DNA from 3 places in the Amycolatopsis sp. lyj-23 genome. Region 1 is predicted to be linked to each of the others. Evidence: riboswitches for the same ligand, from Rfam matches in the RefSeq annotation. Region 1 holds a riboswitch; each other region holds the start of a gene.
What was found. Region 1 has a riboswitch for S-adenosylmethionine ahead of ACLJPY_RS25465 (aminotransferase class V-fold PLP-dependent enzyme). Riboswitches for the same ligand answer to the same signal wherever they lie in the genome.
Positions count from the first base shown of each region.

Region 1 (5,036 bases):
CGCCCGGTTTCGAGCTTGATGTGCGCGAGCGACGCCGCCCGGAACGCCTCGACGACCTCGTAGTGCGTCACGCTCGGGCGGCCGCCCTGGACGACGGCGAACTTGTAGTCGTGGCGCGGGTGGCGGTCGATCGGGGCGTCGATCGTGCCGCGCATCGGGTCCGGGTGGCCCTGCACGATCGCGTGGTAGCCCTTGTCGACCGTGCGCTCCTTGAACGCGCGCTTCAGCACGGTGTAGGCGTGCTCGCTCTTGGCCACCACCATCACGCCGGTGGTGCCCGCGTCGAGCCGGTGGACCACGCCCTGGCGCTCGGCCGCGCCCGAAGTCGCGATGCGCAGGCCGGCCGCGGCGAGGCCGCCGACGACCGTCGGGCCGGTCCAGCCCGGGCTCGGGTGCACCGCGACGCCGACCGGCTTCGAAATCACCACGATGTCGTCGTCGTCGTGCAGGATCTGCATGCCGTCGACCGGCTGCGCGACGACCTCGACCGGGTTCGACGGCTCCGGCAGGGTGATCTCCAGCAGGCCACCGCCGGAGAGGCGGTCGGACTTGCCCGCGGGACGGCCGTCGAGCAGCACGTCGCCGGCTTCGGCGAGTTCGGCGACGACCGTGCGGGACAGCCCGAGCAGCTTGGCGAGGCCGGCGTCGACCCGCATGCCGTCGAGCCCGTCGGGCACCGGGAGCATCCGCGAGTTCACGCCTGCTCCTCCGGCGTCTGCCCGGCCTTCTTCTTGTCCTTGGTCGACGTGCCGTCGTAGTCCTTGCCCAGCAGGGACAGCAGCACGATCAGGGCGCCGCCGACGCAGATGGCGGAGTCGGCGATGTTGAAGATCGCGAAGCCCTTGCCGTTCGGGGCGAAGGCCGAGATGAAGTCGACGACGTGGCCCTGCAGCGCGCCCGGCGGCCGGAAGATGCGGTCGGTCAGGTTGCCGGTGGCGCCGGCGAGCACCAGGCCGAGGCCGATCGCCCAGCCGAGCGAACGCAGCCGCCGCGACAGCCAGATGATCGCGATGACCACGGCCAGCGCGACCAGGGCGAGCACCCACGTCATGCCGGTGGCCATCGAGAACGCGGCGCCGGGGTTGCGGATCACCTGCAAGTAGATCAGGCCGCCGAGGACCTTGACCGGCTCCTTGCCTTCCAGGTTGGCGACGACCAGGTTCTTCGTCACCAGGTCGATCGCCCAGAACACGACGGCGACCGCGAACACCCAGCCGACCCGCCGCTTCGGCAGCAGCGGCTTCGCCGGGACCTCCGGGTTTTCGGGGGCGTCGGCGGCCGGGTCGGGCACCGCGTCGGCGGGGGCGGCGGTGTCGGGTTCGGAGTGGCTGGGCTCGGTGCTCACCGGTCCATTGTCCACGGTGCAGCTCAGGCCGCGGCGGGCCCGTCCGGCCGCGGGCGCGGGAGCACGGCGAAGGCAGCCGCCCGCAGCCGCGAGCGCGCCGGGCACGGGGGGCATAAACACCGTCTTGACCAGCGCGAACACTGAGGCCGCGGGAACCAGCGGCGCAGCTTCAGCCGGTACCGGGCGGCCTCGGCGAGCACCACGCGGTGGACACATCGTCCGGGACCTGTTCGACCGTCACCATCAGCAGCGCCGCGGACTCCCGATCACGGCTGGGTCTCGGGCGGTCGGCGCAACAGGGCGGTGAACGCGGCCGCGAGCAGGAGCATCGCCGAGCCGAGCACGCCCACGACGTCGGCCGAAAGCACCACCGCGACCAGGGCGAAACCGGCCGCCGTCAGCAGGACGAACCGGCTGCGTTCGTACGCGGCGAGCAGCAGCAACCCGAGAGTGGCCAGGAGCGGGCCACGCAGGCCGTCGCCGAGCCGGAACTGCCACGAACCGACCAGGTCGAGCAGCGGGAGGGCGAGCAGCACGCCGATCGTGCCGAGGACGAACCGCCCGGTGCGGACGGGCCGCAGCGCGAACGCGTACCAGACCGCCGTGCCGAGGACGACCACGCCGAGCGCGACCAGCCACGCCGGTCCGGCGGGCAGGTCCGCGCCGCCCGAGTAGAAGTCTTCCTGGGTCAGGAACTGTGCGTAGCCGTAGGTCGGCCCGGCCGGGACCGCCGGGCGGAGGAGGAGGTTCGCGGCCTCGTCCTCGGCCCGGCTGCGGCGGGCCAGCAGCCGCGCCGCGGCCAGGCCGACTTCGGCGAAACCCAGCAACGCCAGCGGAAGCCAGATACGCGGCCCTCTCCCCATCGGCCCAGGCTAGCGCTCAGCAGAAGGGCGGCAGCTCCCGCGGGTCGCCGACCGGCGCCCAGCGGCCGTCCACTTTCGCGTACTCCCAGCGGGCTCCGCGGGCGACGATCTGCCGCAGGGCCAGGAGCACGCGGTCGACGTGCTCCTCGGTGCTGCCGAGGCCGAGGCTGACGCGGACGGCCTGCTGCCCGTCGCCGCCGGTGACGCCGATCAGCCGCTTCGCCGCGATGTGGGCGCAGAAGGCGCCGTCGCGGACGCCGATGCCGTACTCGGCCGACAGCACCGCCGCGAGCCAGCCCGGGTCGAAGCCGTCGACGACGAAGCTGAGGGTGCCCACGCGGTCGACCGGTGCGTCGAACAGCCGCAGTTCGGCGCAGCCCGGGATGCTCTCCAGCCCCTTGCGCAGCCGGGTGAGCAGGGCCTGTTCGTGCGCCACGACCGCGTCCCAGTTGCGGCTCAGCGTTTCGCACGCGACGCCGAGCGCGTACACGCCGACGGTGTTGGGCGAGCCGGCTTCGTGGCGCTCCGGCCCGGTGTTCCAGACGACGGCGTCTTCGGTGACGAGCTTGGTCGCGCCGCCCCCGGCGAGGTACGGGCGGGCCGCGCGCAGCCAGTCGGCGCGGCCGATCAGCGCACCCGCGCCGAAGGGCGCGTACAGCTTGTGGCCGGACAGGGCGACGTAGTCGACGTCCAAGTCCTTGATCGAGATCCGGCGGTGCGGGGCCAGCTGGGCGGCGTCGAGCGCGATACGAGCGCCGTGTTTCCGCGCCACGGCGGCGATTTCGGCCACCGGCAGCAGCTCACCGGTCACATTGGACGCTCCGGTGACCACGACCAGCCGCGGTCCCTGCGGGGCGTCGGCGAGGGCTTCGTCCACCGCGGCCACCGCGGCGAGGCGGGTGCGCGGGGTCGGGATCCGGCGCACGTTCGGGCCCGCCCACGGCAGCAGGGCGGCGTGGTGCTCGGTGTCGAACACGACCACGGTGGTGTGCCGGGGCAGGCTACGCGCGAGGAGGTTGAAGGAGTCGGTGGTGTTGCGGGTGAACACGACCGTGTCGGTCCGCCGCGCACCGACGAACCGGCGCAGCACGTCCCGGGTGCGCTCGTAGAGCTTGGTGGAGACCTGCGAGGCGAACCCCGCCCCGCGGTGGACGCTGGCGTACCAGGGCAGGAACTCGTCGACCTTCGCGCGGACGGCGTCGAGGCAGGGGGCGCTCGCAGCGTGGTCGAGGTTGGCGTACCCGATGTCCCCGCCGGTCACCAGCGGGACGCGCAGCGCGGCACCCGCGACGCCCGGGATTTCCTGCGGTGCAACGGTTTCGGGCTGGGTGCGGTCGATGGCGAGAGTCATCGGGAGCCTCCTCGGCGATCCGGGGGACCCCCGGCGAGGGGCCCGCGCTTGCCCGTCGCACGGCGCGACCGGCCCGGTCTTCACCCGGGGCACCCCACCGCGGTAGGAGGGTTGCCGGCCAGCAAGCCGGGGCTTCGCGCTGGCACTCATGACCTGGTTCGAAAGGTAACCGAACGCGCGCCCGGCCGCCAACCCCCGTCGCACATTCTGAGACGCCGGTCACAGAGGGTGCTCAGAGGCCGGCCTCGCCCCGCCAGCGGGCCAGGCGCCCGGCCCGGTCGACGGCGCGCAACCGGCGCTCGACGGCGTCGCGGACGGCGCTCGTCGTCACGACCAGCAACTGGTCGTTCTCCTGCAGCCGGCTGGTCTTCTGCGGCGTGAAGCCCGCGCCGGCGCGGACCACCAGGCTGATCGTCGCCCCGACCGGCAGCCGCAGCTCGGACAGGTACACGCCGTGCATCTTCGACCCCGGCTGGATCCGGACCTGCAGCAGTTCGGCGCCCAGCTCGTCCAGCGGCGCGGAGTCGACCTCGATCTCGTGCGCCTCGGACTTCTTGGCCAGGCCGAGGCGGCGCGCGAGCGGCCCGAGCGTCGCGCCCTGAACCAGCGTCAGCACGATGACCAGCACGAACACCGCGTCGACCAGCCGCTGCGCCCCCGGCAGGCCGTGCGACAGCGGGATCATCGCGAGCACGATCGGCACGGCGCCGCGCAGCCCGGCCCACGAGAGGAACGCCTGTTCCCGCCACGGCAGCCGGAACGGGAGCATGGACGCCACGACGGAGATCGGCCGCGCCAGCAGCAGCACGACGGCGCCGGCGACCAGGCCCGGCACGATGGCGTCGAGCAGGCGCCCCGGCGAGGCGAACAGCCCGAGCAGCACGAACAGCCCGATCTGCGCCAGCCAGCCCAGGCCCTCTGCGAACGAGAGCGTGTCCGACCGGTGCGGCAGCCGCGAATTGCCGAGCACCAGCGCGGCGACGTAGGTGGCGAGCAGCCCGGACGCGTGCAGCAGCTGCCCGGACGAGTACGCCACGACGCACACCGCGACCGTGGCGAGCGGGTAGAGGCCGGTCGCCGGCAGCGCGGCCCGGCGCAGCGCGAAGCCGCCGAGCCAGCCGAAGGCCAGTCCGATGGCGAGGCCCGCGGTCAGCTCGTAGAGCACCAGCAGCGGCAGCGTCCAGTCCACAGTGGTGCCTTCGGCCAGCACCACGACGGCGATGTAGGCCGGTGCGTCGTTGATGCCCGACTCGAGTTCGAGCGCGCCGGTGAGCCGTTTTCCGATCCCGGCGGTGCGCAGGACGGAGAACACCGCGGCCGCGTCGGTGGAGGCGAGCACCGCGCCCCACAGCAGCGCCAGCCGCCAGTCGAGGCCCAACAGCCAGTGCAGGGCCGCGCCGGTGACCGCGACGCTGACCACGACGGCCACTGTGGACAGTGCGATTCCGGTGCCCAGCGCGGGTTTCACCGCCGACCA
Region 1 covers NZ_JAJPWN010000010.1:146,347-151,382, reverse strand. Annotated here, with positions in the region: gene ACLJPY_RS25480 (RluA family pseudouridine synthase) at 1-698, opposite strand, end outside; gene lspA (signal peptidase II) at 695-1,291, opposite strand; gene ACLJPY_RS25470 (hypothetical protein) at 1,612-2,208, opposite strand; gene ACLJPY_RS25465 (aminotransferase class V-fold PLP-dependent enzyme) at 2,225-3,559, opposite strand; SAM riboswitch class IV at 3,599-3,713, opposite strand; gene ACLJPY_RS25460 (potassium/proton antiporter) at 3,792-5,036, opposite strand, start outside.

Region 2 (5,036 bases), on a different contig from region 1:
GGCTTTTGCCCCCTCAGATGAACGACCGGCCGTCCGGGCCCGCCGACGGTGCCGCTCGGACCAGCCCCGCCGGCCCTGGTTGTGGGGGTGCTGGAACGCGGACCGGCGACGGAACCCTAGGCACTACCGTCACCCACCGTACTCCCGGCTCCGGCCCGGCTGTTAAAGTGGACGCTCGCTGCCCGTGCGGCATTCCGTCATGGAGGAAACCCGCGTTCCGCGGGGCCACTTCAGCGCGGCGGCGATCTCACCGAGTGAAACAGGAGTTGCCCTATGGCCAACATCAAGTCGCAGATCAAGCGCATCACGACGAACGAGAAGGCGCGTCAGCGCAACCAGGCGATCCGGTCCTCGGTGAAGACCGCGATCCGCAAGGTCCGCGAAGCCGCCGAGGCCGGCGACAAGGCCAAGGCCGTCGAGCTGCAGCGCGACGCCGCCCAGAAGCTGGACAAGGCCGTCTCGAAGGGCGTCATCCACGCCAACCAGGCCGCCAACAAGAAGTCGGCGCTCGCGAAGCGCGTCAACGCGCTCTGAGCTGGTTGATTTCTGGGAAGGCCCCGGCTTCGGCCGGGGCCTTCTTCGTGTCCGGGGCTCGAGTGCGCGGCCGATGTGGTCGGGTCGGCGCCGCTCGCGGTGATCATCGGTCGCCCTTGGCTGCCACCAGCTTGAGCATCGCTTGCCGCCGTACATCCCGGGCGCGATGCTGCTCGGCTCAGCGCCGCTCGCGGTGGTCAGCGTCGCCCGCGCCGCGCGTAGCCCGGGTCCGCCGCCGTACACCCCGGCCGCGATGCTGCCCGACTCGGCGCCGCCCGTGGCGACCAGCGGTCGTGCTTGGCCGCCGCCAGCTTGAGCACCGCTTGCCGCCGTACACCCCGGCCGCGATGCTGCCCGACTCGGCGCCGCGGAGCGATCAGCGTCGCCTGCGCCGCGCATAGCCCGGGTCCGCCGACACCCTCGACGGTCAGCGGTCGCCCTTGGCTGCCGCCACCTCGAGGACCGCGCGCTCCAGGGCGTAGCCCGGGTCCGCCGCCACGCCCTTGACCTCGGCGTTCAGGCGCGCGACCACGCGCATCGCCGTGGCCAGGCCGTCGGGGTTCCAGCCGCGGGACTGGCCCTGCGCCTTGCGGATCTTCCACGGCGGCATGCCGAGCTCGCCCGCCAGCTGGTTCGGGTTGCCGCGGCCCGCGCCGGAGACCCGGGCGATCGTGCGGACGGCGTCGGCCAGCGCGTCGGCGACCAGGACGTGCGGGACGCCCAGCTGCATCGCCCAGCGCAATGACTCCAGCGCCGCCGCGCGGTCGCCGCCGACCGCCTTCTCCGCGACCGCGAAGCCCGTCACGTCGGCGCGGCCGCGGTGGTAGCGGCGGACCGCGTCGGCGTCGACCGCCCCGCCCGTGTCCGCGACCAGCTGCGTGGCCGCCGAGGACAGTTCCCGCAGGTCGGAGCCCACTGCGTCGAGCAGGGCGGCCACACCCGCCGGGTCGATCTTGCCGCCCACCCGGCGCACCTCGTGGCGCACGAACTGCTCGCGCTCGGCCGGCTTGGTCAGTTTCGGGCACTCGGTGATCTCGGCGCCGGCCTTCTTCAGCACCGCCGGGAGCGACTTGCCCGCCTTGCTGCGCCCGCCGCCGGTGTGCACGACGATGAGCACGACCCCGTCCGCCGGGTCCTTCAGGTACGCCGTGACGGCGTCGGCGAGTTCCTGCGAGATGTCCTGCGCCGACTCGAGGACGATCACCCGCCCTTCGCTGAACAGCGACGGGCTGACGAGTTCGGCCAGCTCGGGGGCTGTGAGATCGGACACCCGGACCCGGGTGAGCTCCGCGGTCGCGTCCGTCTCGCGGGCGGCGGCGAGCGTCTCGCGGACGGCCCGCTCGATCAGCAGTTCTTCCTCCCCCAGCACCAGCTGCAGCGGGGCCGGGGCGGTGGCTTGCGCGGTCACCCGGGAATCTTCTCACTTGCGCTTCCGTGCCCCCGCTCCGGTGATGTCGGGCGGCCACCGTGGCACGGTGCGAGCGCGATGTCGTACGGTGTAGCCGAGGCAGCCCGCCCCGGGAGATCCGGCGTGCGCGCACCGACAACCGAATACCGCTCATCCAGAGGGGCAGAGGGAACGGCCCGACGAAGCCCCGGCAACCGGCGTACAGCCTGTCATCCCGCGATCGCGGGATAGCTGACGACCACGGTGCCAATTCCGGCCCGCTTCGGCGGGACAGATGAGGAAAGGAACCTCGCGATGACCGCCACCCTCGGCACGACCTCCACCACCAAGACCCCGGATCTCGGTCCCGCCGTCGAACTGGTGTCGAAGGAAGAGGGCCACCGGCAGCCGCTCGCCCCGGAATTCGTCTCCGCCGAAGACTTCTCGCCGCTCGAGGTCGCCTACGACTTCGGCCGCGTCCGCCGCGAAGACATCGAGGCCGGCCCCAAGAACATCTGGCGCTACAAGAAGCTCCTTCCCGTTCCCTCCAACGTCGAAGAGATCCCGAACACCGAGCCGGGCGCGACGCGGCTGGTCCGCGCCGACCGCCTCGCCAAGGAACTCGGCCTCAAGCGCGTGTGGGTCAAGGACGACACCGGCAACCCGACGCACTCTTTCAAGGACCGCGTCGTCGCCGTCGCGCTGGCCGCGGCCCGCGAGTTCGGGTTCGAGGTGCTCGCGTGTCCGTCGACCGGCAACCTGGCCAACGCGACGGCCGCCGCGGCGGCCCGCGCCGGCTGGCGGTCGGTCGTGCTGATCCCGAAGACCCTCGAGCGCGCCAAGATCCTCACCACCGCGGTGTACGACGGCGACCTCCTCGCCATCGACGGCAACTACGACGACGTCAACCGCCTCGCCACCGAACTCGCCGGCGAGCACCCGAAGTGGGCGTTCGTCAACGTGAACGTCCGGCCGTACTACTCGGAGGGCTCGAAGACGCTGGCCTTCGAGGTCGCCGAGCAGCTCGGCTGGCGCATCCCGCCGCAGATCGTCGTCCCGATCGCCTCCGGTTCGCAGTTGACCAAGGTGGACAAGGGTTTCCGCGAGCTGGGCCAGCTCGGCCTGGTGGACGCCAGCCCGTACAAGGTGTTCGGCGCGCAGGCCACCGGCTGCTCGCCGGTGTCGGCCGCGTTCCGCGAGGGCCACGACGTGGTCCAGCCGGTGAAGCCGGACACGATCGCCCGCTCGCTGGCGATCGGCAACCCGGCCGACGGCCCGTACGTGCTCGACATCGTCAACCGCACCGGCGGCGCGATCGAGGACGTCTCCGACGAAGAGGTCGTCGAGGGCATCCGCCTGCTGGCCCGCACCGAGGGCATCTTCACCGAGACGGCGGGCGGGGTCACCGTCGCCACGGCGAAGAAGCTGGTCGAGACGGGCAAGCTGGACCCGGACGCCGAGACGGTGCTGCTGATCACCGGCGACGGCCTCAAGACCCTCGACGCGATCGAGAACCACGTCGGCCCGAAGGCCACCCTGCCGCCCTCGGCCGCGGCCGTGAACAAGGCGCTCGGCTACTGAGCCGCCGCCCGGGGCGGGCGTTCGGCCCGCCCCGGGCGCTCAGCGCCGCGGCGGCCCGCGGGGCTCGCCGCGGCGGGCTATCGCCGTTCCGGCAACCACCGCGGTGTCGCCGTCCACGTCGGTGCGGGTCACCCGCGCACCCAGCGCTGCCAAAGTGTCCAATGTGGACTTGCTTGGATGCCCGTAACTGTTTCCTGCGCCCACGCTGACCATCGCTACCCGTGGGGCCACCGCCGCGAGGAACGCCGGCAGCGAGTAACGGCTGCCGTGGTGGGGCACCTTCAACACCTCCGCTCTCAGATCTCCGATGTCGGCCAGCAGGTCCGACTGCGCGGCCAGTTCGACGTCGCCGGTCAGTAGGATCCGGCCCGCGGGGGTGTTCGCCCGCAGCACCACCGAACTGTTGTTGATCGTCGTGCCGTCCGGCTGCTCGACCGCCCGGGCCGGGACGTACCGCGGCCCCAGGACGTCGAGCGCCAGGCCGGGCCAGTCCAGCCGCTCGCCGGGGTTCAGCTCGACCAGCGGCACCGCCTGCCGGGCGGCTTCCGCAGCGACCTGCCGCCACGCCCACGCCGGCGACCGGCCCGGGCCGAGGGCGATCGCGCCGACCGCACGGCCGTCGAAGACCGAGGCGAGGCCGCCGATGTGGTCGGCGTGCAGGTGGCTCAGCACCAGCAGCGGGATCCGGTCGACCCCCAGCCGGTGCAGGCACTCGTCGACCGGCCCCGGCTCGGGCCCGGTGTCCACGACGACCGCCCGCCCGGGATCGGCGGTCGCCAGCACGACCGCGTCGCCTTGGCCGACGTCGCACTCGACCATCGCCCAGTTCCGCGGCGGCCACGCCGGCGCCAGCACCCGGACCGGTACGAACACCAGCAGCCCGCCGACGACGAGCAGCGCCATCAGCACCCGCACCCGCCGGTGCCGGACCGCGAGCGCCAGCACCACGAGGACGCCGGCGGCCAGCAGACCGCCCACCCAGCCACCGGGCCACGCGATGACCGCGCCCGGCGCCCTGGCGCCGTAGCGGGCCACGGTGATCAGCCACCGCGCTTCCGGATCGGCCAGGTGCACGAAGACGTTTCCGGCACCCGGCCACCACGGGCCGGTGACCGTCGCCAGCACGCCGAGCACGGTCGCCGGCGCCACCACGGGTGCGGCGAGGACGTTGGTCAGCACCGAAACCAGGCTCACCGAGCCGGCCATGCCCGCGAGCACTGGCGCCGTCACCAGGAAGGCGGCCAGCGGGACCGCCAGCCCTTCCGCGAACCCCGGTGGGACGCCGCGACGGACCAGGGCGCTCGCCCAGCGGGGCGCGAGCAGGACCAGCCCACCGGTGGCGCACACAGACAGCGCGAAGCCGAAGTCCGTGGCCATCGCCGGATCCGCCACCACCAGCACGCACACCGCGAAGGCCAGCGCGGGCAACGCCGAACCCCGCCGTCCCAACGCCAGGGCCAGCAGGGCCACGGCCGCCATGACCCCGGCCCGCAGGACGCTGGGCTCCGGGCCGACCAGGACGAGGAAGCCCGCC
Region 2 covers NZ_JAJPWN010000006.1:239,356-244,391, forward strand. Annotated here, with positions in the region: gene rpsT (30S ribosomal protein S20) at 274-534, shown strand; gene holA (DNA polymerase III subunit delta) at 962-1,942, opposite strand; SAM riboswitch class I at 2,090-2,223, shown strand; gene thrC (threonine synthase) at 2,237-3,502, shown strand; gene ACLJPY_RS17010 (ComEC/Rec2 family competence protein) at 3,542-5,036, opposite strand, start outside.
Region 2: it holds a riboswitch for S-adenosylmethionine, as region 1 does, so the genes downstream of both, thrC (threonine synthase) here and ACLJPY_RS25465 (aminotransferase class V-fold PLP-dependent enzyme) in region 1, are expected to answer to the same signal.

Region 3 (5,036 bases), on a different contig from region 1:
CTACTCGCCGCACGACGCCCAGCAGGAGGCGTTCCGCTGGCACATCGACCTTGCGAAGCGGCTGGACAAGCCGCTGATGATCCACGACCGCGAGGCCCACGACGACGTGCTGCGCATCCTGGCCGAAGAGGGTGCGCCGGATGCCGTAATTTTCCATTGTTTTTCCGGCGACGCGGAAATGGCCCGCAAGTGCGTCGACGCGGGGTATGTCCTTTCCTTCGCCGGCACGGTGACGTTCAAGAACGCGAAGGGCCTCCACGAGGCGGCCCGGCTCTGCCCGCCGGACCAGTACCTCGTCGAGACCGATGCGCCGTTTCTGACCCCCCACCCGTTCCGTGGGCGGCCGAACGAGCCGTTCGGCGCCGCTTACACCGTCCGTCACCTCGCGGCGCTCAGGGGCGAAGCTGTCCACGAAGTCGCCGAAGCGGTCCGGACCACCGCCGAGCGGGTCTACCGACTCCCCAGTGTCACAACGGGTTGAACGCATTGCGACATCAGGGTTCCTTGATCGTCCACTTGATGGAGTGACCCAGATCACGACACTCCGGGGGGTGTTTGCGCAACCCGCCGCGACCCGTTACTGTCCCGTGATCGTGCCGGTCGGACCTGCGCTCAGCAGTTGCCGAACGTCACGCCCAGTCGTAGAGACGGCGCCCCCGACCGTCGTCTCGTGAAAGGGAACGATCCCCGGTGACAGGTAGCAGACAGGCTGGAGCGCGCTCCGCCGTCCTCGAACGCGGTCATTTCGAGGACACGGCATACGGCCAGCTCGACTTCTCCGACGACCCGAACATCACGCAGCAGGACATCCTCGCCGCGCTCGGCCCGGACGCCGACGCGATGATGGCCGAGATCGACGTCGACGTCGACGAGCTGATCCGGCTGATCAACGCCGAGACGACGTACCTGCCGCCGATCGTCATCCCGGACGGCCTCGAGGAGGACCGCACCGCTTCCCCCGAAGCGCGCCGTGCGGCTCTGGACGAGGGCCTCCGCCAGACCACCAAGGTCTGGAAGCGCCGCTTCCTCAAGGGCGCCGTGCTCAGCGTCATGATCAGCGTCGCCGGCGGCGGCGCGGCCGCGCTGGCGATGAACAAGAGCATCACCGTCGACGTCGACGGCCAGCAGACCACCGTGCACTCGTTCGGCGACACCGTCGGCGAGGTGCTGGAGGACGCGGGCCTGTCCGTGGGCGCGCACGACTCGCTGTCCCCGTCCCCGCAGGCGGAGGTCGGCGACGGCGGCGTCATCAAGCTCGAGCGCGGCCGCCAGCTCAAGATGATCGTCGACGGCGCGGAGCACACCTCCTGGGTCCGCGCGACCCACCTCGGCGACGCGCTGGGCCAGCTCGGCATGACCGAGCTGGACAAGCCCGGCACGTGGATGTCGATGCCGAAGGACGGCGAGCTGCCGCTGCAGGGCGCCACCGTCGAGATCAAGACCCTGAAGAACATCACCCTGTACGACGGCGCCAACGCGCCGAAGCAGGTGAAGACGACCGCGGTCACGACGAAGGAGTTCCTGGGCGAGTACAAGCTCACCCTGGGCCCGGAGGACCAGGCCGAGGGCGGTCTGGACGTCAAGCTGACCGACGGCGCCGAGGTGCACATCAGCCGCACCGGCGTCTCGACGGTCACGCAGAAGGAGAGCATCGACCCGCCCGAGCAGCGCGTCGACGACCCGGACCTGGCCAAGGGCAAGACCTCCGTCGAGGACCCCGGCACGCCCGGCGAGAAGATGGTGACCTACAAGGTCACGCAGAAGAACGGCAAAGAGGTCGGCCGGGAGAGCATCTCCGAGCAGGTCATCACCCAGCCGAAGCCGAAGATCGTCCACGTCGGCACGAAGCAGGCCCCGACCCCGGACATCGGCGACGGCTCCGCGTGGGACCGCATCGCGCAGTGCGAGTCGGGCGGCAACTGGGCCATCAACACGGGCAACGGCTACTACGGCGGCCTCCAGTTCGACAAGCAGACGTGGAACGCCTACGGCGGCGACCAGTACGCCCCGCTGCCGAACCAGGCCACGCGTGAGCAGCAGATCGCGGTCGCGGAGAAGGTCAAGGCCGGCCGCGGCGGCAGCTACAGCGCCTGGCCGGTCTGCGGCAAGAAGGCCTGAGAGCGTTTTCGAAATCGGCCCCCGTCCACCTCGGACGGGGGCCGTTTCGCATGCCGTCCGACCCGCCAGGTACGCGAACCGACCGTCCAGGTACGCGAACCGACCCCCTGGGTAAGCTCCACCGGTGGTTGAACTGCTGGGACCGGCCGAGATCCGCGGGCTGGCGGCCGAACTCGACGTCCGGCCGACCAAGAAGCTCGGGCAGAACTTCGTGCACGATCCCAACACCGTCCGCCGGATCGTCGAGCTCGCGAACGTCGCCGAAGACGACGTCGTCCTCGAGGTCGGGCCCGGGCTCGGGTCGCTGACGCTCGGGCTGCTCGCCACCGGCGCGCGGGTCGTCGCCGTCGAGATCGACCCCAAGCTCGCCGAGCGGCTGCCCGAGACCGTCGCCGAGCGCGGCCCCGAAGCCGTGGAACGGCTGACCGTCGTCGGCGCCGACGCCCTGCGCGTCACGCGTGCGGAGCTGGGCGAGCCGACCGCCCTCGTCGCCAACCTGCCCTACAACGTCGCCGTCCCGGTCGTGCTGCACCTGCTCGCCGAGGTGCCGTCCCTGAAGGCCGGGCTCGTCATGGTGCAGACCGAGGTCGCCGACCGGATGGCCGCCGGCCCCGGCAGCCGGATCTACGGCGTGCCCAGCGTCAAGCTCGCCTGGTACGGCACCGCACGCAAGGTCGCCGCCGTGCCACGCTCGGTGTTCTGGCCCGTGCCGAACGTCGATTCCGCGCTCGTCGCGTTCGAACGCGGCGACACGACGGCGTCCGCGGACCGGGACCGGCTCTTCGGTCTGGTGGACGCCGCCTTCTCACAGCGCAGGAAGACGCTCCGGGCCGCGCTCGCGGGCTGGGCGGGGTCGGCCGAGCGCGCCGGCGAACTGCTGACCGCGGCCGGGATCGACCCGAGGACCCGCGGCGAGCAGCTGGACGTGCACGACTTCGTCCGGATCGCCGCCGCGCGCTAGCCGCTCCACTGTGGAAGCGGAAAATACGCCCCCGCGGCCCCCGATCCCGCGATCCGGACACCTCCACTCGTGTGATCTGGCCCAACGGGCTTGCTTTCGCTCCTCGGGATCGGTTTTACTCAGTACGTCCATCCCGAGCGACTGAGAGACCTGGCTCGCCGAAGTCGCAGCAACCACCCTCCGCAGGGCAGGTGCTACCGCCAGGACCGATGGAGGCCGTTTTCGATGAAGAGGGTAGCTCGCCCCCTGCTCCTGACCAGGCGTCGCGTAGTCGACGAAGGCCGCCGCTCCGTGACCGCGTGTCGACGCTCCAACTGAGCTAGTCCCAGCCGGTCCACCTCTTCTTCACGCACCGTCCGAACAGGACGGAACTCGCTTGCGGCCGGGCGCTGTGCCGTGCACGCGCCCCGTTTTCTGGAGCCTTCGTGATCACCGTCGAAAACCTGTCCAAAACCTTTGCCACCAACGGAAACTCCGTCGTCGCGCTGCGGGACGTGAGCGTCGACGTCCAGGCGGGCTCGCTGTTCGGCGTGGTCGGCCCCGCCGGGTCCGGCAAGTCCGTCCTCGCCCGGTGCATCGCCCTGCAGGAGCGCCCCGACCGCGGCGTCGTCCGCCTCGACGGCCTCAACACCGGCACCCTCGACGGCCGCCGCCTCCGCGAGATCCGCCGTCAGCTCGGCATCGTCTCGACGAAGCCGGAGCTGATCGCCGAGCGCACCATCGCCGGCAACATCGCCTCCCCGCTCGAGCAGCTCGGCGTCGACGGCCCGCAGCGCCGCAGCCGGGTCGGCTCGCTGCTCGACCTCGTCGGCCTGACGCAGCGCGCCGCGCAGCGTCCCGGCGAGCTGTCCGCCGGGCAGCTCCGCCGCGTCGCGTTCGCGAAGGCCCTGGCGGCGGCGCCCGCGGTGCTGCTCGCCGACGACCCGACCGCGGGTGTCGACCCGGAGGAGGCCGGCGCGGTGCTCGCCGTCCTCGACCGGGCGCGTTCGGAGCTGGGGACCACCATCGTCGTCACGACGCCGGACGCGGGCGTGGTCCGCCGGGTCTGCGACGACGTCGCGGTGCTGGAGGACGGCACGGTCGTCGAGCGCGGCACGGTGCTCGACCTGATCTCGAACCCGGCCAGCCGCACCGCGCAGGCGCTGCTGCCGGCCATCGAGACCACCCGCGGGCAGACGGCGCGCTACGACCGCTCGGCCGACGTCGTGCTGGTCGGCTTCGCCTCGGTCGGTGCGCTGCTGCCGGAGGCCGCGGGCCGCTTCGACGTCGAGTTCGCCACCATCGGCGGCGGCCTGACCCGCATCGGCGACACCCCGGTCGGCCGCTTCCGCCTGGGTGTCCGCGGCGAGCGGGCCGACGCGGCCCTGGCGTGGGTCGCCGAGCGCGGCGGCCACGTGACGCACACCGCGCGCGGCCCGCAAGGTGTCGCGGCCGCCTGACCCGGCTCGAGAGACGCCCCGATGCGCACGTCGCATCGGGGCGTTTCCGCGGGCACGTAGGCTGGTCGGGTGCTCGCCGTAGTTCCGCCCCCAGTCACCGTCCGGGTCCCGGCCAAGGTCAACCTGCACCTGTCGGTCGGCGACCCGCGCGAAGACGGTTACCACGAGCTGGTGACCGTGTTCCAGGCGCTGTCACTGACCGACGAAGTGACCGTCGCGGTCACCGAAGAGCCCGGCATCGAGGTCTACGGCGAAGGGGAAGGCTCGGTCCCGACCGGCCCGGAGAACCTCGCCTGGCGGGCCGTCGAGGCGCTGGCCGCGCACGTCGGGCGCACCGGTGAGCCGAAGGTCCGGGTGGTGCTGCGCAAGGGCATCCCGGTCGCCGGCGGCATGGCGGGCGGCAGCGCCGACGCGGCGGCGACGCTCGTCGGGCTGGCCAGTCTCTGGAACCTCGACGTCACCCGCGACGAGCTGGCCGAGATCGCCGCCGGCCTGGGCAGCGACGTCCCGTTCGCGCT
Region 3 covers NZ_JAJPWN010000022.1:181,349-186,384, reverse strand. Annotated here, with positions in the region: gene ACLJPY_RS42655 (TatD family hydrolase) at 1-481, shown strand, start outside; gene ACLJPY_RS42650 (transglycosylase family protein) at 691-2,118, shown strand; gene rsmA (16S rRNA (adenine(1518)-N(6)/adenine(1519)-N(6))-dimethyltransferase RsmA) at 2,243-3,079, shown strand; SAM riboswitch class I at 3,205-3,295, shown strand; gene ACLJPY_RS42640 (methionine ABC transporter ATP-binding protein) at 3,505-4,518, shown strand; gene ACLJPY_RS42635 (4-(cytidine 5'-diphospho)-2-C-methyl-D-erythritol kinase) at 4,588-5,036, shown strand, end outside.
Region 3: it holds a riboswitch for S-adenosylmethionine, as region 1 does, so the genes downstream of both, ACLJPY_RS42640 (methionine ABC transporter ATP-binding protein) here and ACLJPY_RS25465 (aminotransferase class V-fold PLP-dependent enzyme) in region 1, are expected to answer to the same signal.